One region of the Heliomicrobium undosum genome, then DNA from elsewhere that is predicted to be linked to it. Evidence: riboswitches for the same ligand, from Rfam matches in the RefSeq annotation. Region 1 holds a riboswitch; each other region holds the start of a gene.
The links. Region 1 has a riboswitch for cyclic di-AMP ahead of kamA (lysine 2,3-aminomutase). Riboswitches for the same ligand answer to the same signal wherever they lie in the genome.

Region 1 (7,516 bases):
GTAGGGAACCTTATACGTTAAACCGCTTGATCTTTTCCAGCAAGTCCGCAGCCATCTTGTCCAGTTCCTCCATGGTCGCCCCGATTTCCTCCAAGGTGCTCGCCTGGAGTTGCACCCCCGTCGCCATCTGCTGGGCCAAAGCCGCCGAGGTCTGCGTCGAACCGGACAAGTCACCGATGGTCGCCGTCATCTCCTCGCTCAGCGCCGACTGTTCTTGGGCGGCGGCGGCGATCTCCTGGATTTGGCCGTTCACGCGGCCGACAGCGTCGACAATCGATTGGACCTTTGCCATCATGGCCTGGACCTGGCCGGACGTAGCGACGATCTGTTCCTCCGTTCTGTCGCTCATCGCCACAGCGTCCCGGGTCTTCGCCTGCATATCGGCGATCACATTGACAATCTCCTGGGCGGATTTCCCCGACTGCTCGGCCAGTTTGCGCACCTCTTCGGCGACAACAGCGAAGCCTCGGCCATGTTCGCCTGCCCGGGCCGACTCAATCGCGGCGTTCAGGGCCAGCAGGTTCGTCTGCTCGGCGATACCGGTGATGATGTTGACAAATCCGGCGATGCCTTCTGTCGCTTCAACCAGTTGGCCGACGACTGCTGCGATTTCCTTACGGCTGGTATCCAGATTTACCACTGTTCCGGCGACGAGGTCCATCGTTTTCAAGACCTCTGCCGCCTGATCACTGACGATGGCGCTGTCATGGGAGGCCGATGTGGCCGATTCGGCCACATGTTGGGCCGTTTTTGCCACCTCGTCGGAGCCCTTGCCTGCCTCTTTCAGGGCGTCCGCGTTATGAATGGCGTCACGGGCCACCCCTTCGACGCCGGCGGAAACCTCGGCCATCCCTTTGTTGGCGCTTTCCGCTGCCTGGGCCACCTGTTCCGTCGACAATGTCATCTGATCCACGGCGCTGCGAAGACCCACGATGACCTCCCGGTTGGCGGCGATCATGGTGTTGAAACTCCGGGAAAGGTCACCGATCTCATCAGTTCCATCGATGTCCGAACGAACCGTCAAGTCCCCCCGGCTGGCCGTCTCCATGAATTCCTTCAGCCGGTAAATGGGTTTGACGAGGGAGTTGGCCAGTGTCAGCGAGACAGCCACCGCGATTCCGGCGATCACCAGCCCTGCGATGATCAGCGTCGTAATCAAGCGGGCCGCTTCGGCGCGCAGGTCATCCACATTGACGCTGGCAACGATGTACCAGTCCCAGGGCTCAAAGTAACGGAAGATGGACAGTTTCTTTTTTCCTTCATAATCGTATTCCATCTTGCCGTTCTTCTCTTTGATTATCTGCTGGATGAAGGGCAGGTCGTTGCCGTTCTTGCCTTTCAAGGTGGGATGAATGATAAAGTCCCCTGCCGTATCCATGACAAAGGCATAGCCGTTCTGGCCGACTTTGATGTCAGCGACGGCTTTTTCCAGGATCGGATCCTGTTCCTTGACGCCCACGTAAAGGGCGCCCAAGACTTTACCCTGCTTGTCCGTCAAAGGGGTATATCCTGTGATGTACCAGCCTGTGACCACAAAGGCGCGGCCCTGAAAGGGCTGTTTGCGCAGGATCGACTGGTACACAGGCGAATCGCTCTTGATCGAGGTCCCGACGGAACGCTTCCCCTCTTTGTCGAGGACGTTCGTGCTGACCCGCACCAGTTCATTGTCATGCAGCAAAAAGACCGTCGCCGTCCCGCCGATCGTTTCCTGGAGCTTGTCCACATACGCCGTATCCAGGGTCAACCGCTGATTGCCGGCATACAGGGCCGGCAAGTTGTACTTGCCCACCTGCGTGGGCTCACCGACCTCTAGGCGGACTTCGCCAAAGTCAGCCAATTCCGTTTGGGCCTCTTTCATGTTAAACCTTAGTTGTTCTTCCAGCGCAGCCTGGCGGATCCCCACCATGCTCTGGATCGATTCGGTGATGTGTTCGCTGTCTTTAGCGGCTGCCCGTGTAAGGGCCTCATCGGCTTTCATCCCGGCCAGGACGCCGAGAACACCGGCGCAAAAAACCGTCAGGACGACGAAACTGGCGATCAACTTGTTTTTAATCCGCATCTTCTCATCTCCTCTTCTTGTGTCGCCCAATTTTTCAATCCGGTAGGCAAAAACGGATTCTGGAACGATGGAAAAAACGGAACTCAGGCTTTATCACGAACACCTCGTGAATGCGTTTTTTAGAGCGATTAAGGATAATCGACTATCTCGGCTTACATACAAGGAAGTTCTGCCTGTCATGATTGCTCTCGCAACTAACAATAAATAAATTATATAATTATCCCCATTAGTAAAACAACCGGATATTCTTTCATATATAGGCGCCCCTCATGCTTCACCGAATTGCAATATTAACCAATTCGGCCGAATTGGGTTTACGCGCCTTTTTTTCTATGTTATCCTTATAGAGTGAAAAGTTCATAGACCAGCGCTGAGTTCCACAGGATGTGGAAGCGGGGGACCCAACTTTTTGGGGTGAATCCGGCAGTTTATCTGCTGGTAGGGCTGACTCTCTGGCCCGAATCCGACAGCTAACTTCGTAAGCGCCTTATGGAGAGAATACCCTTTGGCTTTGTCGCCGATGGGGTTGTATTGCGCTTTATTATTGTTTTTGAAGATGCCTTCACCGCATTGTTCCATAAACCCCCTTCCCCTACCCTCTGCTCCCTTTACGGAAACGAAGACTCACGCTGGCGATACCGGCGTGAGTCTTTTGTTTTGCTCTTTTTTCAATTGAATACAAGGAGGATGGAAATGACTGCGATAAGCAAACAATTCTGGCCCGAGGCCACGACTGAGCAATGGAATGACTGGCGCTGGCAGATGGCCAACCGCATCGACTCACTGGACCCACTGCAAGCCCGCATGGAACTTGCCCCGGAAACGGCGCTGGCCGTGGAACGCTGCCTGAAACACTTCCGTATGGCCATCACGCCCTACTACTTTTCTCTGATCAACCTGGAGGACCCCAACTGCCCCATCGGCCAACAAGCAATCCCCTCGCTCCATGAACTCTCCCTATCGACAGCCGATCTCGAAGACCCGCTCCACGAAGAGGGCGACTCCCCTGTTCCCGGCCTGACCCACCGCTACCCGGACCGAGTCCTGCTGCTTGTCACAGACCAGTGCGCCATGTACTGCCGTCACTGCACCCGCCGTCGCTTCGCCGGCGCTCAGGACCGGGCGCGCAGCAAAAAAGACCTCATGCTGGCGCTCCACTACATCCGCTCCCATCCCGAGGTCCGCGACGTGCTCCTGTCCGGAGGCGACGCCCTCTGCATCAGCGACGAGATGCTCGAATTCCTGCTCTCCTCCCTCCGGCAAATCCCACATGTGGAGATCATCCGCATCGGCACGAGGACGCCGGTGGTCATGCCCCAGCGGATCACGCCGGAACTGGTCAGCATCCTCCGCAAGCACCACCCCGTCTGGCTGAACACTCATTTCAACCACCCCCGGGAGATCACCGCGGAATCGGAGCGGGCCATCGCCATGCTCGCCGACGCTGGGGTGCCCCTGGGCAACCAGTCGGTGCTGCTCAAAGGCGTCAACGACTGCCCCATCACGATCAAACAACTCGCCCAGAAGCTCGTCCGCATGCGTGTCCGTCCCTACTACCTATACCAGTGCGATCTCTCCCGCGGCATCGAACATTTTCGCACCCCTGTCAGCAAGGGGATCCATATCATCGAGATGCTCCGCGGCCACACCTCCGGTTTGGCCATCCCCACCTTTGTTGTCGACGCGCCGGGCGGCGGCGGCAAGATCCCCCTTCAGCCGAATTACCTGATCTCGCAGTCGGAAGACCATGTGGTGTTGCGCAATTACGAGGGTGTCATCACCGTCTATCAGGAACCCCAGGACAAACAAAGCAGTTGCGAGCGTTGCGGCGAACAGCACTGCCACTCCAAGCACGCCAGCCGCGCCGGCCTGGCCAAACTGTTCCGGGGAGAAAAGGTAAGCCTCGTTCCCCAGGACAACTTTCGGGAGAAACGGCGCTTGAACCGCCTCAAAGCCGGCGAGGCTACCGCCGGCGACCGCCCCGTCGAAAGGGTGGTGAAGCACTGATGCGCGCCTGTCGAACCAACGATTCCCGCTTCCTTTCCGAGAGCGCTCCAGCCCTGTCGGGCTTTACGATAGATCAAACCAACCTACGGCTGGTCATCGACGGCTACCCTCGGGTGAGCAACCCCGCCCGCCTGGCCGAACACTGGATCTCCCTGGCGCGCGAACAGGGCCTCGAAAAAATCTGGCTTTGGACCTTTGACAAGGACGTTGCTGAGTTCCAGGCCTCGGGTTTTGTCGAAGAAGGCCGTATCCCTGAAGATTCCTATGCCAAACCGACGGTCATTCTGGCCCACTATCTCCGGCCGGAACGGGGCCGTTCCGAATATATCGCTGAAGAGGACATACTGCTCCGCCACATCCAGGAGGCGCCTGTCCGCCCGCTGTCCCCATTGCCGGAAGGATTGCGCGTCGCACATCTCTCACCGGTAGACAGCCCCGCCATCAGCAGGCTGATGCAGGCCGTCTTCGCGTCCTATCCAACACCGGTCGACGACCCGCGCTATATTGCCGGGCTCATGGAAAAGGGCTGTCACTTCGCCGGTGTCTTTGACGGCGAAGAACTGGTCAGCATGGCGGCCGCTTACCCCGACAAGCGGTGGCAGCGGTGCGAAATCACCGACTGCGCCACCCTTGACGGTTATCGCGGACTCTCCCTGACAGAGCGGCTGATCGGTCGCCTTGAACCGCTGATGCTTCACTGGATGCCTTTTCGATTCTACACATTGGCCCGCGCTCGCTCCTACGGAATCAACCGGACTTTTTTCAAACTGGGCTACCGCTTCTGTGGACGACTGATCAACAACTGTCATATCGCCGGCGGTTATGAGGATATGAACCTCTGGGTCCGCCTTCCTTAAATCGTCTGCATCAAATACGTGCAAGGCTCCGCCGCCACCATCGGCGCGGTGGGCATCGAATACGCCGTGATCCGCAAATCCTCGGTAGTCATCATCAGCATCACCGCTGTGATTGCGGTGATGGCGTTGCTGTATGTGTATCTTTGAAGATGGAAGAAAGACCTCATTGTGCGTTGATTCTCGCCAAGAAACAACCCCGCTTCCGGCTTGGTCGGAGCGGGGTTGTTTCATTCAAAAACAAAATGGAACTTTTTCGTCGGGGAATGCGTGGCTGGGGTTCTTCTGTTTGCCGGGGTTATGTCTATAGGCTGAACCGCTTGACCTTCTCCAGCAAATCTACGCGGCCCAAACTCCCTTTTACGTTATCGAAGGAGTCGCATTACGTCACCCGTCCTGAAAAAGCCGAATTCCGTTTCCAACGGTCAAACGGGAACCATTCCCAAAGGGTATAATTACATAAATCATCATCAATGTAAAAAGGAGGATGTAAGGCATGACTTTTTCCATTATCCCCATGCTGATGCCAATTGCCGTGATTCTGCTGATGATCATCTGGAGGCGCACTTCTGTCCATATCAGTGGAACCGTTGGCTGGTTGCTGACGGTTCTGGTTGCCTTCCTTTTCTTCCGTACCGGCCTGGAAGCCTCCTTTCGCGCTAGCCTCTCCGGCGTCTTTCTTTCTTTTCCTGTTTCACTGATTATCCTGGGTTCTATCCTGCAGATCACCTATATGGAGAGAACAGGAGCGATTCGACGCGTCGTGGTGTTTCTGAAGACACTCGCTCCCACTGACAAAGCTGTCCAAATTATGCTGTTGAACATCGGTGTGGGGACAGCTTTCGTCGCCATCGGCGCCTTGCCAACGACCATCCTGCCTCCGCTGCTTGTCGCTCTCGGGTACTCCCCTTTTGTGTCTGTCGCGATGTCCTGCCTCGGTTTTGACGCGCTCTGCTCCTACAGTCTGGTCGCAACGCCGCTGGTCATTTACTCCGACCTCTCCGGCACGTCGTTGCTCCAGGCGGCGCAGATCTTTTCGATGTACATGCCGCCGATCGCCACCCTGCTCAGTCTCGGCATGTTATGGCTCGTTGGAGGCTGGCCGCTTGTTCGCAAAGGGTTCGCGCCCGCTCTCATCACGGGGATCACGAGCAGCGGCATCGCTATCTCCATCAGCCATATCCCGCTCCTCTCGCCGGCGGTCGTCCTGACAGGTGTTATCGCCGGATTAGGCACTGTATTGGTCATGTTGCTGTACCTGAAATTAACGGGCCAACCCATCCGGGATCGCTCCGCGCTTACGGCGGGAGACCTGGATGTCGAGAAACAAATGCCACTGCTCAAGGCTCTGTCTCCATGGCTGATCTTGACGGCCTTCCTCGTGGTGACCAACTTCTATCCCCCGATCCATGACCTCCTATTCGTTCAGTGGTCCTTGCCAGTGGAGGTCATCCCGGGCAAACCGGTCAAGACCCGGTTTTTCTGGAACGCCTATACCTGGGTGTTTGTCAGCATCTTTGCAGCTATGTTTTGGCTGAAGCCCTCTCGCGAAGACCTGAAAATCATCGTGTCTCGTTCTTTTCACCGGTCTTGGAAGCCCGCCCTTTCCGTCGTCGCCTTCTACGCCACCGCTAATGTGATGAACTACTCCGGTCTTGCGAATGTGGATGGTGTCTGGAAAATTGTCGATCCGGCCCAAAACAACATGATCTCCATCCTTGCCACCGCCTCTGCCGCCGCCTTCGGTTCCATTTACCCTTCTGTCAGCGCTTTTCTGGGGCTCTTTGGCGGTTTTCTCAGCAGCAGCCAAGGCTCGGGCATCGCCATGTTCACGAAATATAACATGTTGACATCAGAAAAACTGATGATCGACGGATTCGTCGTCAATGCGGCCGCCTCCATCTGCAGCGGCCTGGCCAACGCCATCGCGCCCGCCAAGGTGCAGGGATCGGCGGCCACCGTCGACGCGTTGGGCATCGAATACGCGGTTATTCGCAAGTCTTCCGTGATCATCATGGGCATCACCCTCGTGATTGCGATCATGGCGTTGATGCGTGTTTATCTTTAAATTTGGTCAGAAAGACTCGGAACGCGCGTTGAACCTTTATAGTGAAACAACCCCGCTACCGGGCCGTCCGGCGGCGGGGTTGTTTCATAGGAGAGCGTTATCAAAAAAACAATGGAACTTTTTCGTCGGGGAATGCGTCATTAAATCAAATCCACTAAAGGGGAGAGCGATCGTGAAAAAAGTATTATCGCCCACTCTGTTGCTGCTTTCGCTATTCCTCGGCATGGGGATGCCAATCTCAGCGAACGTTTCCATCCCTTCTGCGGAAGCGGCGGCTGCCATTTCTGTTGTCAGCGCTGCGCCGGAGAACGCCAATTCACCCTTTAACCGCCGTGTAATTATCGAGGTTCCATCAGGCTCTTTGAACGCCGACGCCCAGGAAAGCGCTTACTTACGTTTTGATTCAGGCGTCACCGTTCAACGGGTCGTCTACAGCATCCCGGCTTCTGTTGGGAGTTCCCCAAATCTTTTTGTTTCCGGCGCCGGACTGCTCCCTCAGTCAGAGAACGGTTTCACCTTAACCGTCAC
Region 2 (7,516 bases), on a different contig from region 1:
ATGCCATTGGACAAGCGCGACTGGTAGCGGCCATTCAGACCGCCCTCGATCATCTGCGTCAACAAATCCAGGGGGTCAAATCACTTGAAGCGCTCAAACAGATCGATATCACGCCGCAACGCGTCAGTCGAGCGGCGCTGGCCTTGCTGGAGGCGCAGGAGCGACCGCGTCTCCAGCAAGTGATCAACGCCACCGGCGTGATTCTCCATACGAACCTCGGCCGCGCGCCCCTGGCCGACGAGGCCTTGATCGCCATCCAAAGGGCCGCGTCGGGTTATTCGAACCTGGAACTCGATTTGGCCTCAGGCAAGCGGGGGGAGCGCTATGACCATGTGCGGGACCTGCTCTGCCACTTGACCGGCGCCGAAGCGGCCCTTGTCGTCAACAATAACGCCGCTGCGGTCCTCTTGGTCCTTACGGCCTTAGCCAGAGACCGGGAGGTCATCCTTTCGCGGGGCGAAATGATCGAGATCGGCGGTTCTTTCCGCATCCCTGACGTGATGCTCCAAAGCGGCGCCCGGCTCGTCGAGGTGGGCACGACAAACAAGACCCGGATCTCCGACTATGCAGGCGCCATTACTGATCAGACGGCGCTTCTGTTGAAAGTCCACCCCAGCAACTACCGGATCATCGGTTTTACCGAATCGACAGCGCGAGAGGACCTAGTCCGTCTTGGGCAGGAGCGGGGCGTCCCTGTTGTGGAAGATCTGGGCAGCGGGGCGTTGCTGGATGGTGACGGTTCCGGATGCTTTTTTGGCGAGCCCACTGTTTCCCAGGTGGTCCGCTCTGGCATAGATGTCGTCACCTTCAGCGGTGACAAGCTCCTCGGCGGACCTCAAGGGGGAATCATCGCCGGCAAGCGCTGCTGGATCGACCGGATCGCCAAGCATCCGCTCACACGGGCGCTGCGTGTCGACAAATTGACCCTGGCCGCGCTGGAAGCGACCCTTCATCTCTACCTGCGACCAGAAGCGGCCCGAGAACAGATTCCCGTCCTCCGGGCGCTGCATCGTGATGAAGCGGAAATCCGTGAAGAGGCGGAAATGCTTGCCGCATCGCTGCGCTCGGCCCTGGAAGCCGCCTTCGCACCCGATCCGGCAACAACCCCCGCAGCGACTCCCGTTCCGACCCCCACGGCTGTCTCGTTCATTGCGCAGGCAATGGTGCAACCGAATGGGAAAGCGATCAACCGAAAAGGGAGAATGCCGGCAGGAGACAGCCTGGTTCGCGTGGAAAAAAGCTATGCCCAGGTGGGCGGAGGCGCCTTGCCTGAGCTGCAGATCCCCAGTTGGGCCGTTGTCGTTTCGCCGCGAGCCAGCGCCCGACAGTTGGCGGAGGACCTGCGCTGCGGCGAGATCCCCGTCCTCGGGCGGGTGCAGTCGGAAGAACTCTGGCTGGATCTGCGGACGGTCACTGCGGCGCAGGCAACCGTGCTGCCCCGTCTTGTGTCGGCTGTTTTCTAAAAATAGGGCGGCTGTTTTTTTATCATGTACGGTGTATCTTTTCGCAAAGTACGAAGGAAGGGAGGGATAGCCGTGACCTTGGATCCGATTCGCCTGACGGCGATGTCCAGCAAGGCTGGGTGAGCAGCCAAAATCGGTCCTGCGGACCTAGCCCAGGTCTTGGGCTACTTACCTCCAAAACCAGACGACCCCAACCTGCTCGTCGGCTTGGAATACAGCGATGACGCCGGCGTATACCGGCTGTCGCCGGATTTGGCGCTCGTGCAGACCGTTGACTTTTTTACGCCGATCGTCGACGATCCCTATCTCTTCGGGCAAATCGCCGCCGCCAACGCCCTCTCCGACGTGTACGCTATGGGCGGACGGCCGGTGACGGCCCTCAATCTTGTCGCCTTTCCCACTAAATCGCTGCCCATGAAGGTCCTCGGCGAGATCCTGCGCGGCGGCGCCGACAAGGTGCGCGAAGCCGGCGCCGTCTTGCTCGGCGGCCACTCCATTGAGGACAAGGAGCCCAAGTACGGTCTCGCCGTCACTGGCGTCGTCCATCCCGACCGGGTCTGGACCAACGGCGGCGCCCGGCCCGGTGACGGGTTGATCCTGACCAAGCCGCTGGGGATCGGCATCATCTCAACGGCCATCAAAAACGGCAAAGCCTCCCCGGAGGCCGTAACGGCGGCCACCGAAGCGATGACTACCCTCAATAAAACGGCGGCGGAGGTTCTTTCCGACTTTTCCGTCGGCGGATGCACCGATATCACCGGCTTCGGTCTCCTCGGCCACGGCCTGGAGATGGCCCGGGCGTCTCGATGCAGCCTCCTGATCCGCGCCGGCGAGGTTCCCATCATCCCCGAAGCCCGCGACTACGCCATCGCCGGATACGTCCCCGGCGGTTCCAAATGCAACCTGTCCACTGTTTCGCCGCAGCTTCGTCTGGCGGCGGATTTGCCGCCAGAAACGGGTATCCTGCTGGCAGATGCCATCACCTCCGGAGGCCTGCTCGTCTCCCTGCCGGAAAAAGAGGTGGAAGCGGCGATCGCGGCGCTTCATCAAGCCGGTGTGACCGGCGCCCGTAACATCGGCAGCGTCTCCGGCGACGCGCCGGGCACAATCACTGTTCTGTCGGAATAGGAAAGAAGGGTCAGCCTTGTCTTTCGAACGAACCGGTTCCATCTTTTCCGGGCTCGCAGGCGCCTATATCCAAAGGGAGGCCCATGTGGTCTCCCTTTTTCCCTATGCCTTCCCCGATGAAGAGGCTCTGGCGCTCCGGGCCAGCCGAATTGCCGTAACAGACCCGTCCACAACAAACCCCTATCCCCGCTCGGAACTATCGGCTCTTCTGGAAGCGTATCAACGCCGGTTGGCAGAACTGGCGGGATTGGAGGGAGCCTTCAACCGGGCCGCCGACCAGGCGCGCCGCCTGGCCGAAGCGGATAGCCTTGCTGTGGTGACAGGTCAGCAGGCGGGCTTATTTACTGGTCCCCTGTACACGGTCTACAAAGCCGTCACCTGTATCAACCTAGCCAAGCGGTTGGAGGAAAAAACCGGTCGGCCTGTTGTCCCAGTCTTCTGGGTCGCCTCAGAGGACCATGATTTTGAGGAGATCTCTCATATCGAACTTCTTCAGGGGGAAAAAGCCGTCCCTGTCACCGTGACCAGCCGCCCAGAAGAGGACCGCTTTGCCGTGGGCCACCGCACCCTGCCGGAGGACCTGGCGGCAACCCTCGAAGGTTTTTTATCCCTTTTGCCCCAAAGCGAACATAGGCCGCCATGGGAGGAAACCTGGCATCGTTTGCTGACCAGTCCCGCAGGGCCCCATGAGCACTTCGCCGCCCTGTTGCACAGGCTGTTGGGTCCTTACGGCCTCGTCATCCTCGATCCGCTCCTCCCAGGCCTGAAGCAACTGCCGGGATGCGCATCCTTCTTTGCCAGTGTTCTCGAAAACGAAGTGGCACTACGGGAAGGACTATCCCGGGGCGTCGAACAGATCCGGGAACTGGGCTACACGCCCCAGGTCGAAAAGGGACCGGAAGAGACGAACCTTTTTTACTTTCATCAAGGCCGCCGGCTGGCCATCGTTCATGACGGCGGAGGTTACCGCCTCCGGGGCGCCGAAATCGCCTTCAGCCGCGACGAACTGCTCGATCTGGCGCGGCGTCGGCCCGACTTGTTTTCAGCCAATGTGGTCACGCGCCCGCTCCTCCAGGATCGCCTCCTGCCTACGGCGGCCTATGTGGCCGGTCCCGGCGAGATCGCCTACTTTGCCGCCTACCGGGATGTCTATAGCGCCATGGGCATGGAGATGCCGCCCATCGTTCCCCGGCTTAGCGCTACAATCATCGAGGGCTTTGTCGACAAACTGCTTGAGCGCTACGCCCTTTCCTTCGCCGACGTGCCGGCGGAACTCGAAGGGCGGTTGAAGGAAGAATTGGCAGCCCAGGACGAACTGGGCATCGAAGCGCTCTTCGAGGAACTTGAATCGCGGGTACGGTCGGCCTACCTGCCGGCAGTTGAACGGATCGCCCGTTGGGATCGGCAGACGGAAAAACTCGCCGAAGAGAATTTGGATCGCGTCATCGCCCAAGCGCGCTTTTTGCGCCAGAAGGTTGAACACCGGCACCGCCAGCGCTGCCAGGACACGCGAAATCACTTCCGCAAATTGGAACTACACCTCTGGCCGACCGCCCCACAGGAACGGGTCTACAACATCTTCCCTTATCTTTTAAAATACGGTTCCTCTCTGATTGAAACGCTCTTGGAAGCGCCCGTCGAGTGGCTCGACTCCCACTGCTTGATCCGGTGCTGAATGGAAAAAGCCGTCCCGGTTGAGCAAAATCTTCCGGGACGGCCTTCGTATTGTTTTGATTGATGCCCTTTGACGAAGCAAAAGAGGTTACATGGCGAAGAGGTGGCCGCCAATTTGAGTGGTGATCACCCGCTGGCGCATCCAGCCATCAGAGGACTTGCCGGGGTTGAAGAAGAAGAGGGCGCCTTTGGAGGGATCCCAACCAGTCAGGGCGTCCTGCGCCGCCTTTTGGGAGAGGGCGCTCGCAGGGCGGTTGATCATGCCGTTTCTCACCGGCGTGAACTGCAAGGGATCATAGATAACGCCGGAGATGGAGGAAGGGAACTTTCCGCTTTTTGTCCGGTTGAGCACCACAGCGCCGACGGCCACTTTGCCTTCGTAAGGCTCGCCGGAGGCCTCCGCCTCGATCAACCGCGCCAACAGGTCCACGTCAGACTGGCTGACGCCGCTGCTTGCCGTCTGCGTTTGCCGGCCGATCCCCGTAGGCACCTTGAGGACCTGACCGGGATAAATATCGTTGGCGGTCATCCCGTTCAGTTCCTTAATCGCCCAATCGGCGGAACTGAAGCGGTTGGCGATGAGAAAAAGGCTGTCGCCTGATTTGACGGTGTAGGTGAAGACATCGGGAATGTTCAGCACTTTGCCGGTCGAGAGGTTGCTGGGTTCCACCTTGTTGGCGCCCTGGATCAGCGTCCAGGGAAGACCGAAGCGCTGGCCCAGTGAATAAAAGGTGTCCCCCGGTTGGGTCGTGTACTGCCAGGCATGGGCCGGTGTTACAGCGGCGCCTCCCCAGAGCAGGAGGGTAAAAGCTGCCGACAGCATCCCGGCGCGCAGCCAAGAACGACGGAAGACCATGAAAACGATCATCCTTTCCATGCGCCTTCGGAGTTAGCTGACGGGTTAGGCCAGAAAGGTTGGCCTTCTTCCGAAGAAGATTCACCCCTCGCAGCCGGAAATCGGCTGCGGAACGACCCGGTGAGGGCCGCGGTTCCTCCGTACCCCGGTTGGGGATTCGGCGTTTTATTTTTTGGTTCTCCGCAATTATACCGGCCTGGACAGGCACTGTCATGACGATCATTTTTCCTGAAGCGGCAGGGCCTGGACAGTTTGCCAGGTACGACGCCTCTGTAAGAGCCATGTTGACGATCTGTCCAAAGAATATGGCATTTGAGCAGGAAAACCGTCCAATATGTAGAAATGTCAGAAAAATGCGAAAAGGAGGTGTGCCTTGTGCAACAACGGGATGAGATTGTCACCCAACTATTCAATTGGGTGGCCATCATCAACGCTTCCCACAACCCCATCATCGCCACTGACCATGAGGGGCTGGTGCGCGTCTTCAACAAGGCCGCCTCCCGCGCCTTTGGCAAAGAGGCCCGCGACGTCATCGGAATGCCCTTCGAGGCTGTCGTCCCCAAGTGCCGTCTCCGGGAGACGATTCAAACGGGCCAACCCCTGACTGGCCTGCGCCTTAATTACCAGGACCGGATCTTTTTCGTCAACCTGACCCCCATCCTGCGCAAACAGCGCCTCGTCGGCGCCGTGGCGATCTTTCAGGATGTGACCGAGTTGGAGTCCGTTGTGGAGGAACTCAACCGGGTCAAGGAATTGAAGGGCACCTTGGAGACGATCCTGGAGGCCGCCTATGACGGGATCATCGTCGTCAACGCCGAGGGCATCATCACCATGGTCAATCAAGCCTACTGCAACTTCCTCGGTTTTCGCGAGTCCGATCTGCTGGGCCGCCATGTGGCCGACATGGTCGAGGGGACGCGCATGCATATCGTTTTGCAGACAGGACAAGCCGAAGTAGGGGATTTACAGCGCACCGGCGGCCATGACTACATCGCCATGCGCATCCCCATTGTCAAAGACGGCCAGGTCGTCGGGGCTGTCGGCAAGATCATGTTCAAAAACGTAAACGAACTGAATGCGCTGGCTTCGAAGATCAATTCCCTGCAAAAGGAACTCCATTACTACAAGGTGGAACTGCAAAAGTACCGGGGCGCCCGCTACAGCTTTGACGCCGTCGCCGGCGCCAGCTACGCCATCCGGATGATCAAGGATACGGCCCGGCGGGTGGCCCGCACCGATTCGATCGTCCTGCTCCGGGGAGAGAGCGGCACAGGCAAACAACTGCTGGCCCATGCCATCCACATCGAGTCGGAACGAAAAGAGGGCCCCTTCATCCAGATCAGTTGCAGCGGCATCGGACCGGAAGCCCTCGAGATCGAACTATTCGGCGGCGCTGTCGACGCGCCGGGGACATCATCGTCAGGCAAGTTTGCCCTCGCCCACCGGGGGACGCTGCACATCACCGATATCGGCGACATGCCCCTGCCTGCGCAAACCCGGCTGATCCGGCTGCTGCAAGGGCAATTGCCCCTCGTTGACAGCCCCGACGGCCCGGTGACCGCCGATGTCCGGCTGATTGTCTCAACGAACCGCCATCTTGAGGAGATGGTCCGCAAAGACCTCTTCCGGGAGGATCTCTACAACCGGTTGAACGTGATCAGCCTCTTCATCCCGCCGTTGCGTGATCGCAAGGAGGACATCCCTGAACTTGTCTCCGTCTTTATCCAGAATTTCAACCGCCAATTCGGCTTTTCCGTCCAGAACGTGACACGGGAAGCTATGCAGGTCCTGATCAAATACCACTGGCCAGGGAATGTGAGGGAACTGCACTCGATGATCGAGCGGACCTACGACCTGGTCAAAGGCGACACGATCGATGTAGGCCACCTGCCCATGCACCTGCAGAAATACAACCATACAGACAAGACAGCGCCCCAGTCGCAGAGCCTGCAAGCCCTCCTGGAACAGACGGAAAAAACGGCGATCCTGCAGGCCATGCAGGCCGCCAACGGCAACAAGGTGCAGGCGGCCCATTTGCTCGGGATTTCCCGGGCCGGTCTCTACCAGAAGTTGGCCAAGTACCATATCGAAGAGTGATCCTCGATCATCGCCGCCACAATGTCGGTCACTGTGCAGAGCGAACGGCCCAGATTATAGATACCCTGAACCTTCTGGTTCGGGGTTTTTTGCGTTTCGTGCATAGGGAACTCCGGTGAGCCAAAAAATAGGGCAGACAGGTGTAATAGGAGGGGAGAACAGTGCGCTATTGCAATGCTTTTTTCGCCATCCTGCTAACGGCAGCTTTCGCGCTCGCCGGCTGGCAGGGCGTGAACCACCCGCTGTCGGGCGCCCCATGCGGCTTCTCTGCCTGGAAAGCAGGCGGTGACGCCAAAGC
Region 3 (7,516 bases), on a different contig from region 1:
GAACCACTTCGAGTTTGACGAGTACGACGTCATCAAGACAGTGATCATGGGCCATGCCCGCCTCTATGAAGTGATGGAGGAAAAAGACGCCATCTACGCAAAAGCCGATTTCACTGAGGAAGACGGCATGCGCGCCGCCGAACTGGAAGGCGAGTTTGCTGAAATGAACGGCTGGGACGCCGAATCGGAAGCCGCCAGCCTGCTCACCGGTCTGGGCGTCCCGAACGAACTGCATGACAGACAGATGAAGGAACTGGAAGCCAACGCCAAGCTGCGGGTCCTCCTCGCCCAGGCGCTCTTCGGCAACCCCCACATCCTCCTCCTTGACGAACCGACGAACCACCTGGACCTCGACTCCATCGGCTGGCTGGAAAACTTCCTGGCCGAGTACAAGGGCATCGTCATCGTCGTCTCCCACGACCGGCACTTCTTGAACCAGGTTTGCACCCACATCGCTGACATCGACTTCGGCAAGATCCAACTCTATGTGGGCAACTACGACTTCTGGTACGAGTCGAGCCAGTTGGCTCTGCAGATGGCCCGCAACGCCAACAAGAAGAAGGAAGAGAAGATCAAGGAACTGGAGCAGTTCATCCGCCGCTTCAGCGCCAACGCTTCCAAGTCCAAACAGGCCACGTCGCGGAAAAAGCTGCTCGACAAGATCACCCTCGACGACATCAAGCCGTCGAACCGTAAATACCCTTACATCGTCTTCAAACCGGACCGGGAAGCCGGCAACGACCTGATCACCGTCTCGGGACTGACGAAGACGATCGACGGCGAAAAAGTCCTCAACAACGTCTCCTTCACTATCAACAAGGGAGACAAGATCGCCTTCGTCGGCGCCAACGGTCTGGCCAAGACAACCCTCTTCCAGATCCTCATGGGCGAGTTGGAAGCCGACAGCGGCGAGTTCAAGTGGGGCATCACCACCTCCCAGGCCTACTTCCCCAAGGATAACTCGGCCTACTTCACCGACGGCGATCTGAACCTGATCGACTGGCTGCGCCAGTACTCGAAAGATCAGGACGAAGGGTTTGTTCGGGGCTTCCTCGGCCGCATGCTCTTCTCTGGCGACGAGACGTTGAAAAAAGTCTCCGTCCTCTCCGGCGGCGAGAAGGTGCGCTGCATGCTCTCACGGATGATGCTCAGCGGCGCCAACGTGCTGATCATGGACGAGCCGACGAACCACCTGGACCTGGAATCGATTACCGCCTTGAACAACGGCCTGATGAGCTTCGAGGGGACTTTGCTTTTCGTCTCCCAGGACCACCAGTTCACCCAGACCATCGCCAACCGCGTCATTGAACTGACCCCCGATGGTCTCATCGACAAGCTGATGACCTTCGACGAGTACCTGGAGTACCAGGCGTCGCAGAAGGATGTCCAGGGCGCTGTATAATGATTCATTAGGCGCGCTGTGAATTAGAAAAAACACCGCGTTCAGGTCTACAACCTGAACGCGGTGTTTTTTCTTCAATCTATGGGCAGCCCCGTGAGGAACGAGTGCTTTTCACTACAGCCGCCGCTCATGTACATCTACTTATCACCCATTCCCTTAACAGACGAAGAAACCTGCTTTTTCGTATTCCTCTTCCCAAAAAGAGGATGCTTTTTTTCCGGGATACCCTGTCTCGTCAGATAAACAACAACCGCGTAAAATTGTTCGCATATTTGCACAATTCAGACTTGTCTTTTTCCAGGATTCCAATTAAAATAGGTAGTACTTGCGACATAAGGAGGTCGAGAGTCAAGCAGTTCCACATCATGTATGAGACTCATGTCTACAAAAATTACGGTGTACTCTAAAGAATCAGAAAATTGTCCCAATACGCAATTTTTGCAGTTTTTAGGAGGCAGATCCATTGTCGAACGAAGCGAAATCCATTGAGACGAAAATCACTGTTGCCGATCCGACCGCCCTTGGCGTCTTCGGCCTCGCCATGGTCACGCTGGTCGCATCAAGCCAGAAGCTCGGCTGGACCACTGGCGTCTCCGGCATCTTCCCCTGGGCCATCTTCCTCGGCGCCTTGGCCCAGTTTATTGCCGGCATGTATGATTTCAAAAAGAACAACTACTTCGGCGCCACAGTCTTGACGTCCTACGGTTTGTTCTGGTTTGGCGTCGCCACCTCCTGGGCCATCACCCTCGGTTGGATGGGGCCTGAGTTTAAGGCTTCCTTCAGCGGCGTTCAACTCGGTTGGGCCTTCCTCGGCTACGGTATTTTTTCCTTCTTCATCATGATCGCTTCTTTTGAAACCAACAAGGTCTTTGCAGCGATCCTGGTGCTGATCAACGTGCTGTTCGCTTCGCTCACCTTGACGGCCTTCCAACTTGTCGACCTTCACCTGGTCGCCGGTTGGTCCGAATTCGCGATCTCCATGCTCGGTTTTTACGGCTGCGGCGCCATCTTCCTGAACACCTTCTTCGGCCGCGTCGTCCTTCCCATTGGCGCGCCCCTCGGCCTGATCCGAAAAGGACCGGCTATCACCGAAGCCGCCCGGCAGAAAACACGCCAGGCCAGCTAAAAGGTTCTCGGCGCAGGGCGCCCCTCCTCCCCACTTCCGACCAAAACTGCCAACCCCCTTTACACTGGCGGTGAGATGCGGGTGGACATGCGGTTGCCCTAACGCAAGCTGCACTGACTCCGGATTGGGACCCTCGATAGTATGGAATACTTAGCCCCCTTTTACTGCGTTGCAAAAGGGGCCTTTTTTCGTGGCTCATTTACTTGATTAACTTGAAGGGTACTGTGGACACAACGACATCCCTGTACAGCAAAAGGACCGTTCGCAACATCCAGCCTGTTTGGTTATGAAGGACGCGATGCCACCATGCTTTCGTTTCAAACTCAGGAATCAGTATGGTGATGAAATCCTGGGGATTGCCTTTATGCTTTATCCGATCGATATACCGCACAAGCGGCGTGATGATCGTTCGGTAGGGCGATTCGATGGTCCTCAATTCAACACCCGGTTTCCACCGTTCCCAACGCTCCAGCACCTTTTCCGTCTGGGCGGCGTCTGTCCCGATATAGACGGCATGCACCTCCGCCTTGAGGATCTTCGCATACTCGATCGTGTTCTGCACCACCCGGTTGACACCGGCAATCGGGACGATCACGATGTGTTTTCGCTCCGGCTCCGGTTTGCCGATTTTCACCCATTCCATGCCCAGTTGGTCGCTGACGGCGAGATAGTGATTCTTGATCTTCTTAAAGACATAGATGGCCGCAGGGATGAAAACGAGGATTATCCATGCCCCATGGATGAACTTCGACACAGCGATTACGATGACGACGATGCCGGTAATGAACGCCCCGATGCCATTGATCGCCGCTCGGCTCCGCCAACCAGAGCTTCTGTCTTTTTGCCAGTGAATAACCATCCCGCTTTGGGCGATGGTGAACGACAAGAAAACACCGATGGCGTATAGGGAGATCAGGTGCTCTGTATTGCCGTGGTAGAGAACGATGAGCACAGCCGCCGCGAGGGTAAGGAAGATAATCCCGTTGGTGAAAGCCAGCCGGTCACCTCGGGCCGACAGGTATCGAGGCATATATCCGTCGATGGCGAGCAGGGACAACAGGGGCGGGAGACCGTTGTAGGCCGTATTCGCCGCCAGGTAGAGGATAATCATGGTCGTAAACTGGATGTAGTAATAGGCCCAGCTTCGGCCCACCGTCAACTCGGCGATTTGCGAGAGACCGGTTACATTCTCCATCGGTAAGATGTGAAAATGCATCATAAGAAAAGAGATCCCCGCAAACATGATTCCCAGGATTAGAGACATCGCATAGGTCGTGACCCTCGCGTTCTCCGCCTCCGGTTCTCTAAAGTTAGGCACCCCGTTGGAAATCGCCTCGATCCCGGTCATGGAGCTACAGCCATTGGAAAATGCCCGCAATAGGACGAACAACATGCCTGCCGTCCATTGTTTTCCTAAGGATTCGGGAGGCAGCACCGGATGGGTGCCCGTGACGGCATGATAGACACCCGTGACGATAAGCGCGGCAATGCCGAAGATAAAGGCGTAAGTGGGATAGACGAAGGCATTGGCTGATTCCCGGACGCCTCGCAAGTTGATGATCATCAAGATACCAAAGAGGACAAAGAGATCGATGCCAAGCCGAATCGGATTCAACTGAGGGAAGGCCGACACCAGGGCATCGGTGCCGGACGATATCGAAACGGCGACGGTGAGACAGTAGTCGGCGATCAACGAACCTGCCGCGATCAAGGCGGGGATTTCACCTAGGTTTCCTTTTGCTACCGAATAGGAACCGCCGCCGCCTGGGTTAGCCCGCGCCACCTGGACATAGGATAGGGTGACGACGGCCAACAACAGTAGGATGCCGATAGAGACATACGGCACGAAACCGTAGGTCAATGCGCTGGCTGCGGTGAGCGCCAAAATCACTTGTTCGGGACCATAGGCAATCGATGAAAGGGCATCGGAGGAGAAGATGGGCAAGGCCTTCCAATTGGGCAATTTTTCATGGGATAACTCCCGGTTGTGCAAGGGTCTTCCGAACAAGAGCCGTTTTAGGGATCGCTGAACCACGGAAGTTTCCTCCCCCATATTGTTAAGACGGGTCGCAAAAGCTGAGACTAGTTTATTCCAAAACATAAAAGGCAACCCGAATGCTGGCTGCCTTAACGCAGGCTATTTCACGGAAATAACTCTACTGATGCGTCTCAACAGCCTACGAGGTTAGCTGACGGGCAGGACGGTGAGCACATCCTTCTTTCTTGACGAGAGATATTAGCCCCATAAAAACGGTTCCCCCGCTTTCGACTCAGTCGAAACTCGGCCTTATTTAACTGAATGAAGTATAGATCCACTAGGCCGATTAGGCAAAAGCCATATCTCTGACAAATGCACAGAGACAGAGTCCCCTTGACCGTCCTATGCCCTTTATCCTGCCAGGCCTTAATTCACCTTTATTTATCTTCATGAATCTACGTTTTTTAAGAGTATCCCTTTATTCCAGTCAGAGCGACCATAAAAAACAGCCCCCGCGATTAAACAGAACTGTTTGATCGCAGGGGCTGTTTGATTTAACTTTATCTCAGCTCTCAGCGCCAATTCCGGTGTTCGCCCTCACATAGAGTTCCTCAAACTTCGCCTCTGCTTCTGGTTCCGCAAAGAGAAGGCTACCCACATAGGCGGCGAGGAATCCAAGTGGGATACTGATGATACCGGGGTTCTTCCAGGGAAAGAGGGCTTCTTTGGCCGGGAAGTAGTTAGGGCTGACGGCAACCAGAGCCAGGGTGGAGAGCAAGCCCACGACGATCCCCGTGACGGCCCCGCCAGTGTTGAACTTCTTCCAGAAGACCGAGTAGATGACGACAGGCACGTTGGCCGCTGAGGCGACGGCGAAGGCAAGCGCCACCAGATGGGCTACGTTTTGCCCTTTTGACAACAAGCCCAACAGGATGGCCACAGCGCCGACGCCGAAGGTGGCCATACGGGCGACTTTCACCTGAGAGGCCTCATCGACCTTGCCACCCTTGAGGACGTTGACGTAGAAGTCATGGGCGAAGGCGCTTGACGCCGCCAGGGTCAGACCGGCGACAACAGCCAGGATGGTGGCGAAGGCTACAGCCACGATGAAGGCCAGCATCGCCTCTCCGCCGGCAGTGCCCGCTCCGCCGCCAAGGTACTGGGCGAGCAGCGGCGCCGCCATGTTGCCGCCCTTGTCAGCTGACGTGATGGTCGCCTTATCGAGGAACAGGGAGGCGCCGAAACCGAGGAAGGTCGTCATGATGTAGAAGACACCGATGAGCACCATCGCCCAGATGACGGAGATGCGGGCCGTTTTTGCCGTCGGCACGGTGTAAAAACGCATCAGGATGTGTGGCATGCCGGCTGTTCCCAGGACGAGAGCCATACCCAGTGAGATCAGTTCGATGGGGTCTTTATAGAGCAGTCCCGGTTCGAGAAACTGTTGCCCATGTTTGGCTGAGATGGCGTCGAAGAAAGCGACAGGGTTGAAGCTGAACTTCGCTAGGACCATCATGGCCAGCATGATGGCGCCGGCCATCAAGAGGCCCGCCTTGACGATCTGCACCCAAGTGGTCGCCAGCATGCCGCCGAAGGCCACATAGAGGACCATCATGACACCGACGATGATGATTGCCGTCTCATAGGGGATGCCCACCAGCAGTTGAATCAGGCTGCCCGCGCCAACCATCTGGGCAATCAGATAGAAGGTGGAGATGGTGAGTGTGCTCACCGCGGCAGCGGTGCGGACCGGCTTCGGTTTTAAACGATAGGCCAACACGTCGGCCATCGTGTATTTTCCGGAGTTGCGCAGCGGCTCGGCCACGATCAGCAGCACCGAGATGTAGGCGACGAGCCAACCGACGGAGTACATGAACCCGTCATAGCCGTTGAGTGCGATCAGACCGGCGATGCCGAGGAAGGAGGCGGCGCTCATGTAGTCGCCGGCGATGGCGAAACCGTTTTGCACGCCGCTCAGCGAGCGCCCGGCCGCATAAAACTCAGAGGCCGATTTGGTGCGCCGGGCCGCCCAGTAGGTGATGCCGACGGTGATCGAGACGATCAGCGCGAATAAGCTGTAGGTGATCCACTTCATGGATTGCCCCTCCCCCGCAGTTTTTCTTTGATCCGGTTGACGGTGACGTCAAAGCTGTTTTCGGCCACCCGGGCATAGATGAAAGCCACCGCCCAAGCGACAAAGAACTGGGAAAGGGCGAATAGATAGGCCAGGTTGATAGAACCGATGACCTGCTTTTTCATGATGTGGGGGAAATAACCCACGCTGAGCGGCAAGGCGAAGTAATAGACAAAGGAAAATAAGATAGCTGGGATCAAAAACCTCGCCTTAGCCGCCATCAAACCGCGAAACTCAGCGCTTTCGCTGATTTCCACCCAACGCGTTTCCGTGTCCCGGGGTTTCTCCGGACCCTTCCAATGGGCTTCCTGCGCAGTAGTGATAACCGGTTGCCCCATCGGTCGTCTCTCCTCTCATTTTGGCTTGTTGTCCCTGAGAGCGCTGGCGCGAGCGCTTCTTCGAGCCGCTCGGCTGTTTCGCTTTCTGCGGGGCATAGCCGGTAACCCCGGTGCTCTCATCGTTTAGGGATGAACCTCCGTCCGGGTAATCGTCGCCGCCTCGTCAGCCCGCTGGGCCGATGACCGCTCCCCCCTTCCTTTCCGGGCGGCGGGTCTGGTCTTATGGTATGTTATTTTTCTGAAAATTTCAAATACTTTTTCTTCTCTGTGCCTAAGCGGTCGATTTCCCCGCCTGAAGTGCGTCAGGAGCGGTGTAAACGGCAAACGGTGAAGCCTCTCGACTTCACCGTTACATAGCGGCTTCACCGTTCACTGCATCGTTCCAAAGACACTTTCATGGGACGCTCATGCTCACCGTTCTAAACGCTGGAGCACCTCTTTTGCCGCCGCGCGGCTGACAGGGACTTTCACGCCGCCAAGCCCTTTGAGCAGGATGTTGTACGTGCCGTTCTGCCAGGGCTCGATCTCGTCCACAAAA
Region 4 (7,516 bases), on a different contig from region 1:
TGCTGTGAACCGCTCCATCGCTCTTGGTTTATTGGTGGGCAACATTGGGAGCGCCTTTTGTTAAGATCACGATTTCCTATCACCTTCCCACGCAAACGGGCAGGATTTTTGTCTGTCGGGGGCGAAATATTTGAAATCGATCCCTAGAAGAGGCACTCCAACCTTTTCTTGCACCTTTTTTCCCAGCTTTCTCAAGTCTTTGCTGACGCCTGCCGACAGGCTTGGGGCCATCTGCGGAACCGAAGAGGCGCTTGTTTTGGGGCCTGTTTCGGGGCTTGCGTTACATAATCTTTACGGTGCTTGTGTTGAGGCCCTTGTCTTCCGTTTTGCATCGACGCCATGACAGAAGGGGGCGGCCCGGTTGAGAAAAGTTTCCATCGACTCTGTTGAGCCGGGCATGATCCTGGCGCGCAGCATCTATAGCGCCGACGGGCGAACCTTGCTCGGCGCCGGTATCACCCTGTCCACGCCCTTCATCCGCCGTCTCAAGGAACTGGGGGTTCCGGCAGTGCTGATCAAGGACCAGGTGATCGGCGATCTGACGGTGCCCGACGTCCTCAGCGAGCAGGTTCGCCTCGCTGCGGTGCAGACGATCCGCCACTCCTTCGCCCGGGTCCAACTGCACGCCGATAAGGGTCTCGAACCGGTTGCCGTCAAGACGGCCACCTCGGCCATCATCGACGAGGTGCTGCGCAACCGCCATGTCATGTATCACGTGGCCGACATCCGCACCTTTGACGACTATACGTTTGGGCATTCAGTCAACGTTTGTGTGCTGTCCGTATTGACGGGCATCGCCATGGGATATAACGAACTGGAACTGTACGACCTCGCCTGCGGCGCCATCCTCCATGATATCGGCAAGATGCTGATCCCCCATGAGGTGCTGAACAAGCCTGGGCGTCTGACCCCGGAGGAGTTTACAGAGATCCGCCGGCACTGCGAATACGGCTTCGAGATCATCCGTCATCAATCGGAGTTTTCCCTGGCGGCCGCCCATGTGGCCTTCCAGCACCAGGAACGCTTTGACGGCTCCGGGTACCCGCGCCAACTGAAAGGCGAGGAGATCCACGAGTACGCCCGCATCGTCGCCATCGCCGACATGTACGACGCCTTGGTGGCCGATCGGGTTTACCGGAAGGGCTACCTCCCCTACCAGGCCCATGAGATCATCCTGGCGGCCAGTTGCCGCGAACTGGACCCGCGCATCTCCCAGATCTTCCTGCAGAACATCGCCATCTACCCCATCGGCAGCACTGTTCAACTGAACACCGGCGATATCGGCGTCGTCGTCGACGTGAACAAGGCCTTTCAAAGCCGCCCCGTCATTCGACTTCTCTACGACGCCGATGGGCTCCCTTTGAAGCGGCCCTATGAGATGGACCTGACCCGCCACCTGACCGTCTTCATCGACAAGGTGCTTTTCGAAGAGCATGTGCGGGAGTTGACGACGCCTCACTACCAGGAAGCAAAATAAAGAAGAGCCTCGGCAAATCGCCGGGGCTCTATTCTTCGACTCACTTCTTTGGTCGAAGCGTTTTTGGCTGAGTCATTCGATCCGCCTAATAGTAATACCAGATGCTCCGGTACGCCTCAGGCGCCTCCCCCCGCTGCGCCAAGGCATGCAAGAAATCCTGGATGGCAACATCGGTGAACAGGAATGGCTGTGGGTCGGACGGCATATCCCAAGGGTAAAACTCGTAGATCCGCCGCCCCCGGCTGTCGACCATGATCACCTCATGATCCTGGCCGGCGCGCAGGTAGTTTTTTCCGAGGCGGGGGATGTTGAAGACGGCTTCATCGGACCGGTTCAGACCGGGCATGAGTCGCGCCTCCTCGGCCTGCTCCTGGAGCAGGCGGGCGATGGGAACCCGGTAGGCGCGCGTTTCCTCCTTGCCTTTGGCGTTGAAGGTATAGTAGGGGTCAACGCCAATCAAGCGCAACAACCTGCGCAGCGCCGCCATCTCGAAGCGCCGGGCGTTTTCCAGCGTAAAGACGCCCTGGTTGTAGACGGGCAGGCCGCGCCGGCGCAAGCGCTGCACGGCTTCAGCCGCCTCGGGCGTCACCTCGTAAGGGTGTTCGAAGTGGGTCATGACGACCACTTCCCGCCGTCCCGGAATCCGGTACGATGCCAGCAGATCGGCGAAGGCCTCGGTGATGCGCATGGGCAGAACGACCGGTGTCCGGGTGCCGATGCGGATGCGCCGGATATGATCGAAGGCGCAGACGGCATCGAGCACTTTTTTGAGCGCTCCGTCGGACATGATGCCGGGATCGCCGCCGGTGATCAGCACCTCTTCCACTTCCGGGTGCTGGCGGAACCAGGCCAGGGCTTTGCTCATCTTGTCCTCGGAGGCCGCCGCCTTCGGCGAGAGGACATCGTCGATCTCCCAATTGCGCTGGCAGTAGACGCAGATCTGGGCGCAGGTGTTGTAGGGCTTTAAGATGGCGATCATGGGGTAGCGACGGGTGATCAGCCGTTCCGGCGACGTGTCCCCTTCGCCCATGAAGTCGAAACTCTTGGAGGGGTCCCCTTTTCCCGCCAAGATGCCTTCCACATAGTCCATCGGTGGCAACACCTGGGCGCGCACGGCATGGTCAAAACGCCGGTGGGGTTCCCGATCCATCAACATCACATAGTAAGGGGTGACCCCGAAGGCGATCCCTTCTGACCGGGCAAGCTCGATGGCTGCCCGCTCCTCGTCGGTGAGATCGACCAGTGCCTGCAAAGCGCCGGCGTCGCGGATCACATGGCGGCACTGCCAGCGCCAGTCATTCCATTCCTCCATCGTCGCCCCGAAATGGTCGAGAAACCGCCGGCGGTCGGCCTCCCGGCGCTCGATGACATCGTTCCGCAAGCCGTGGGCGTACCGTTCGACCTGCTCGAGCACCTGCCGGCCCAACCGGCTCAGCCGCCCATCCCGCCCCGGCGTCACAACCGCCTGCGTTTCATAAAGCCCTGATTTCTCTTTCATTGCCAGGAAAAGATGGCGCATCTCCTCCACAAAAGCCTCGGAGGCGGCTACCGTTTCCCCATGGGCCAACTGAAAAAGAACTTTCAGGGCGCTTTCATGGGTCAGTTCCTCGTTGCGGCGGGCAAAGGTGTTTTTTAACACCTGGATCGCCTTCCGGCTGAGCGCTCGTTCCGCCGGCGCCACAGGCGCCCGGGAATGGAGGATTTTTCGTTCAAAGTCAACCAAGTAATTGAAGGCCCGTTCCCTGGCCTCATCGAGGGTCCGGCTGTGGCAGAGCAGTTCAAAAAAAATCAGGTTCTCCCCCCAGAAGCGCTCCAATGCCCGCAGGAGTTCCCCCTCATGGGCAGCTTCAGGGGGTCGCAAAAGGGCAGTACGATCCATCATGCCATCCTCCTCTTTGTTGTCCAGTTTAAAGAGAAAAAGCCCTCGGCCTGGAGAGCCGGGGCTTTAACGCGCAATGAAATAAGAGCCTGAACAAAATGGTGCAGACTGTTGCGCCCCAACGTACCATCCACGCTGACGAAGTTAGCTGACGGATTCGGGTGGATTGCTCACCCTACCGGCGCAACGGCCGGATTCACCCCAAAAATTGGTTCCCCCGCTCCCTGGCATGCCAGGAATTAAGCGTTCTCGTGGGCGTATGTTGTTATCGTATACAGTATATCAAAGAATTCTCTGAAAGTACACCAATTTCCCCAAAAAACGGAAAGCGGCCCCCTTTGGTGGAGGACCGCTTCTTTGTTCCGTGTCCGAAGTTCCCTTGTGGGGATTCTGTCGCAGGGGTTCCCTATTCACTGGTAACCCTTGCCGGGTATCCCTTTTTATTCGCCGAGCATCTTCTTCAGATCCGCTTCCACGTCGCCAATCAGGTTGAGGCCGAAGTTCTGCACCAGCACGTCGACTACGTTGCCCGTCAGGAATTCGGGCGCCCGGCCGCCCAGGTAGATGTTTTTCACGCCGAGGCTGAAGAGGCCGAGGAGGATGGCGCAGGCCTTCTGCTCGAACCAACTGAGCACAATCGACAGGGGCAGGTCGTTGACGCCGCAGCCGAAGGCGTCGGCCAGGGCCAGGGCGATTTTGACAGCCGAACCGGAGTTGTTGCACTGGCCCAGGTCGATGTAGCGGGGGATGCCGTCGATGTCGCCGAAGTCGATGTCATTGAAGCGGAACTTACCGCAGGAGGTGGTGATGATGACACAGTCCTTCGGCACAGCCAGGGCGAGTTCGCGATAGTACTCCTGCTCTTTGATCGGGGCGTCGCAACCGGCGATGACGAAGAAGCGGCGGATCTTGCCGGCTTTGACGGCTTCGATGATCTGGGGCGCCAGAGCCAGCACGTTCACATGGTGGAAACCGGTCGTCATCGTCTTGTCCGACTCCCAGTTGGCTTCCGGCAGGGAGAGGGCCTTTTCGATCAGCGCCGAGAAGTCGTCATTGACGATCTTGGGCACGCCTTCCAGACCGGCGCAGCCGTAGGTCCACATGCGGTCGCTGTAGGAACCGCGGATGGGCATGACACAGTTGGTTGTTCCCAGGATGGCGCCGGGGAAGGATTCAAAGAGCTTGCGCTGGTCGTGCCAGGCTTTGCCCACATTGCCCTTCAGGTGGGCGTACTTTTTCAGTTCCGGGTAGCCGTGAGCCGGCAACATCTCCGAGTGGGTGTAGATGTTGATGCCCTTGCCTTCGGTCTGCTTGAGCAGTTCGAGCAGAGCGTGCAGGTTGTGGCCGGTGACGAGGATGGACTTGCCCTCCACCTTGTCAGAGGAGACGGCGATGGGGACAGGGATGCCGAACTTGTCTGTATGGGCGCGGTCGAGCAGGTCCATCACCTTGACGGTGGCCGTGCCCACCTTCAGGGCCATGGCCACATGCTCGCCGAGATTGAAGTTGGAGTTGGTCAGCGTCGAATAGAGGGCCTCCTGGGTGATGGCGTCCACCTCAGGGTCGCTGTAGCCCAGTTCGCGGGCGTGGGTCGCATAGGCGGCGACGCCTTTGAGGCCGAAGATGATTGTATCCTGGAGGCTGGCGATATCCTCATTCTTGCCGCAGACGCCGATCTTCGTGCAACCGCCTTTGACGGTTTGCGAGCACTGGTAACAGAACATGGTCCAGTTCCCCTTTCGTTTTTATAACTTAGTAACTTACTTATATAATAACTTGCCTTCTGCGATGAATCTGTGATATTGATCACACTTGGACAAAAAATATGTCTGCGGACATTGCGGCGCTGATGGCCCGGTGATAGAGTTATGGATACAAAACGCAAAGGGGCGCATTTGCTTTCGGTTAGGGCCAACAGTCTCGGAGCCGTCGAGATGACGAGATACCGAGACGCTGCGTGCCCGCCGAAGCGTTCCGGCAAAGGCCCTTTCAGGCAATCTTATATGGAAAGAGGGATCTCCCTGTGCTCGTCCACGAACTGATCCGGCAGGGCACTCCGGAAAAAACGGCCCTCATTGAAAAGAACGGCCGTTACAGTTACGCCACCCTCCAGGAGACGGTCGACCGCTACCGCCGCTGCCTCTACGCCCGCGGCGTGCGCCCCGGCGAACGGGTTGGCCTCTTTTGCCGCAACTCGGCCGATTTCATCTTCGCCTACATGGCCATCGCCAGCCTCGGCGCCGTCGTCATCCCCCTCAACATCATGTTCCGCCCGAGGGAAATCGGCTACATCCTCAGTGACGCCGGTTCCCGCCACGTCGTCACCGACCGCGCCCTGGAACTGGCCAGCGCCGAGTTGAACGACAGCGACCTGCCGGCCCAGCACCTGCTATCGGCATTGCGGGAAGAGGCGCCCGCCTACGGCGACCTCCCCGTACCTGATGCGGTCCTCACCGCCGAGGATCCCTGCGTCATCCTCTACACCTCCGGGACGACGGGTCGACCGAAGGGCGCCATCCTCTCCCACCGCAACCTGGTCAGCAACGCCCGTTCCTATACGGAGACGATCCATGCCGCCGAATCGGATAACTACCTCTGTGTGCTGCCCATGTTCCACAGCTTTGCCTGGACCTGCTGCGTCACAACAGCGCTGCTTAACGGCGCGACGATCACGATCATGGAGGCCTTCCAGCCCAAGGAAGCACTGGCTTTGATCCAAGCGCACGACGTCAACGTCGTCACCGGCGTGCCGGCCATGTACGGGATCTACACCTCCGTTGCCCGGCCCGAGGACCTGGCCGGCGTCCGCCTCTTCGTCTCCGGCGGCGCCTCCCTGCCTGTCGAGACGCTCAACAGTTTTAAAGAAAAAACAGGCCAGTCCATCGTTGAGGGTTACGGCCTCTCCGAGGCGTCGCCGGTGGTCACCTTCAACCCCGTCGGACGGACGAAGCCGGGCTCCATCGGCCTTCCCATCGCCGCCGTCTCCGTCAAGATCGTCGACACCGAAGGCCAGGAACTGCCCCCCGGCGAGGTGGGCGAACTGATCTGCCAGGGGCCGAACGTCATGTCCGGCTATTTCGGCCTGCCCCAGGAGACTGCAACGGCCATCCGCGATGGCTGGCTCTACACGGGCGATCTGGCCTACAGGGATGACGAGGGGTACATCTTCATCGTCGACCGGAAAAAGGACCTGATCATCGTTGGCGGCCTCAACGTCTACCCGCGGGAAGTCGAAGAGGTCCTCTATGCCCACCCGTCCGTGAAAGAGGCCGCTGTGATCGGCACGCCCGACAAAACGCGCGGGGAGGCGGTTCGCGCCTTCGTCGTAGTCAGGGAAGGCGTCGAGTTGAACCGGAAGGAACTAATGGCTTACCTACGGACTAACCTGGCCACCTATAAATTGCCACGGGAGATCGTCGAACTGGAGGCCTTGCCGAGGAACGCCACGGGCAAGGTGTTGAAGAAGGAACTGAAGACGCTGTAAGGGATATATGAAACCCAGTTACATTCTCTGTAGTCCCGCTGTAGTTCCCCACACCTTCACCCCACAAAAAAAGCTCGCCACAATTGGCGGGCTTTTACTCCTGTTTCCCCAAAATTGCTGAAAATCTCTCTTGGGATGCCATCGACGTTCTGGATGCTCTTCACCGACGTTCAGCGTATTTTCCACGCCCTCTTATCATCCGTCCGGCTTAGGTTCTTCTTTCGGATCTAGGGCTTCAGGATAATAACGATTAATAATATCTTTGATGTCATCCTCTTTTCTTGCATGTATAAATCTCGAATAGACTTCTGTTCCACTGTTCAATTGATTATCATTTAGTTCAAAAACATGAAGTAATTTTACAAACCTCCATTTCACTAGCTGTTCGTAAGTATTTAAGTATTCGTGCTCTGTTCTATAAGCTTGTTCTTCAGCAATCTCGTATGCATTTTTGATTGTTGCAGCTTCTACTAGAATAATACTTTCTTCATAGAGTTTTTTACTGCTATCGTAATCAGCTTCATCAATTTTATCTAGATTGGCAGTGCCAGAGTGTATTGATTCAAACAATATTTTAACAGCGTACCAGTTCTTTTGAGCATCATTTATTATTGTCTTCAAGTATTTCACCTCCACCTCCTACAAAAGTTGTTAACCATATATTATAAACTTAAAA

Region 2: linked by a shared signal. The riboswitch ahead of GTO91_RS03230 (cell wall hydrolase) and the one ahead of kamA (lysine 2,3-aminomutase) in region 1 are both predicted to bind cyclic di-AMP.
Region 3: linked by a shared signal. The riboswitch ahead of GTO91_RS09975 (APC family permease) and the one ahead of kamA (lysine 2,3-aminomutase) in region 1 are both predicted to bind cyclic di-AMP.
Region 4: linked by a shared signal. The riboswitch ahead of GTO91_RS11700 (KamA family radical SAM protein) and the one ahead of kamA (lysine 2,3-aminomutase) in region 1 are both predicted to bind cyclic di-AMP.

The regions. Positions count from the first base shown of each region.
Region 1 is NZ_WXEY01000028.1:13,683-21,198, forward strand. It holds gene GTO91_RS15925 (methyl-accepting chemotaxis protein) at 11-2,059, opposite strand; cyclic di-AMP (ydaO/yuaA leader) riboswitch at 2,418-2,559, shown strand; gene kamA (lysine 2,3-aminomutase) at 2,753-4,066, shown strand; gene ablB (putative beta-lysine N-acetyltransferase) at 4,066-4,923, shown strand; gene GTO91_RS18515 (hypothetical protein) at 4,942-5,070, shown strand; gene GTO91_RS15940 (L-lactate permease) at 5,417-6,988, shown strand; gene GTO91_RS18730 (stalk domain-containing protein) at 7,161-7,516, shown strand, end outside.
Region 2 is NZ_WXEY01000002.1:223,425-230,940, reverse strand. It holds gene selA (L-seryl-tRNA(Sec) selenium transferase) at 1-1,463, shown strand, start outside; gene selD (selenide, water dikinase SelD) at 1,566-2,591, shown strand; gene bshC (bacillithiol biosynthesis cysteine-adding enzyme BshC) at 2,608-4,266, shown strand; gene GTO91_RS03230 (cell wall hydrolase) at 4,354-5,133, opposite strand; cyclic di-AMP (ydaO/yuaA leader) riboswitch at 5,130-5,294, opposite strand; gene GTO91_RS03225 (sigma 54-interacting transcriptional regulator) at 5,497-7,218, shown strand; gene GTO91_RS03220 (cell wall hydrolase) at 7,380-7,516, shown strand, end outside.
Region 3 is NZ_WXEY01000009.1:39,546-47,061, reverse strand. It holds gene GTO91_RS09985 (ABC-F family ATP-binding cassette domain-containing protein) at 1-1,402, shown strand, start outside; gene GTO91_RS09980 (acetate uptake transporter) at 1,866-2,528, shown strand; gene GTO91_RS09975 (APC family permease) at 2,728-4,563, opposite strand; cyclic di-AMP (ydaO/yuaA leader) riboswitch at 4,688-4,825, opposite strand; gene GTO91_RS09970 (solute symporter family protein) at 5,072-6,601, opposite strand; gene GTO91_RS09965 (DUF485 domain-containing protein) at 6,598-6,978, opposite strand; gene GTO91_RS09960 (LytR/AlgR family response regulator transcription factor) at 7,390-7,516, opposite strand, start outside.
Region 4 is NZ_WXEY01000012.1:70,649-78,164, reverse strand. It holds gene GTO91_RS11705 (HD-GYP domain-containing protein) at 362-1,477, shown strand; gene GTO91_RS11700 (KamA family radical SAM protein) at 1,563-3,356, opposite strand; cyclic di-AMP (ydaO/yuaA leader) riboswitch at 3,475-3,612, opposite strand; gene hcp (hydroxylamine reductase) at 3,797-5,080, opposite strand; gene GTO91_RS11690 (long-chain-fatty-acid--CoA ligase) at 5,380-6,840, shown strand; gene GTO91_RS11685 (DUF4288 domain-containing protein) at 7,036-7,470, opposite strand.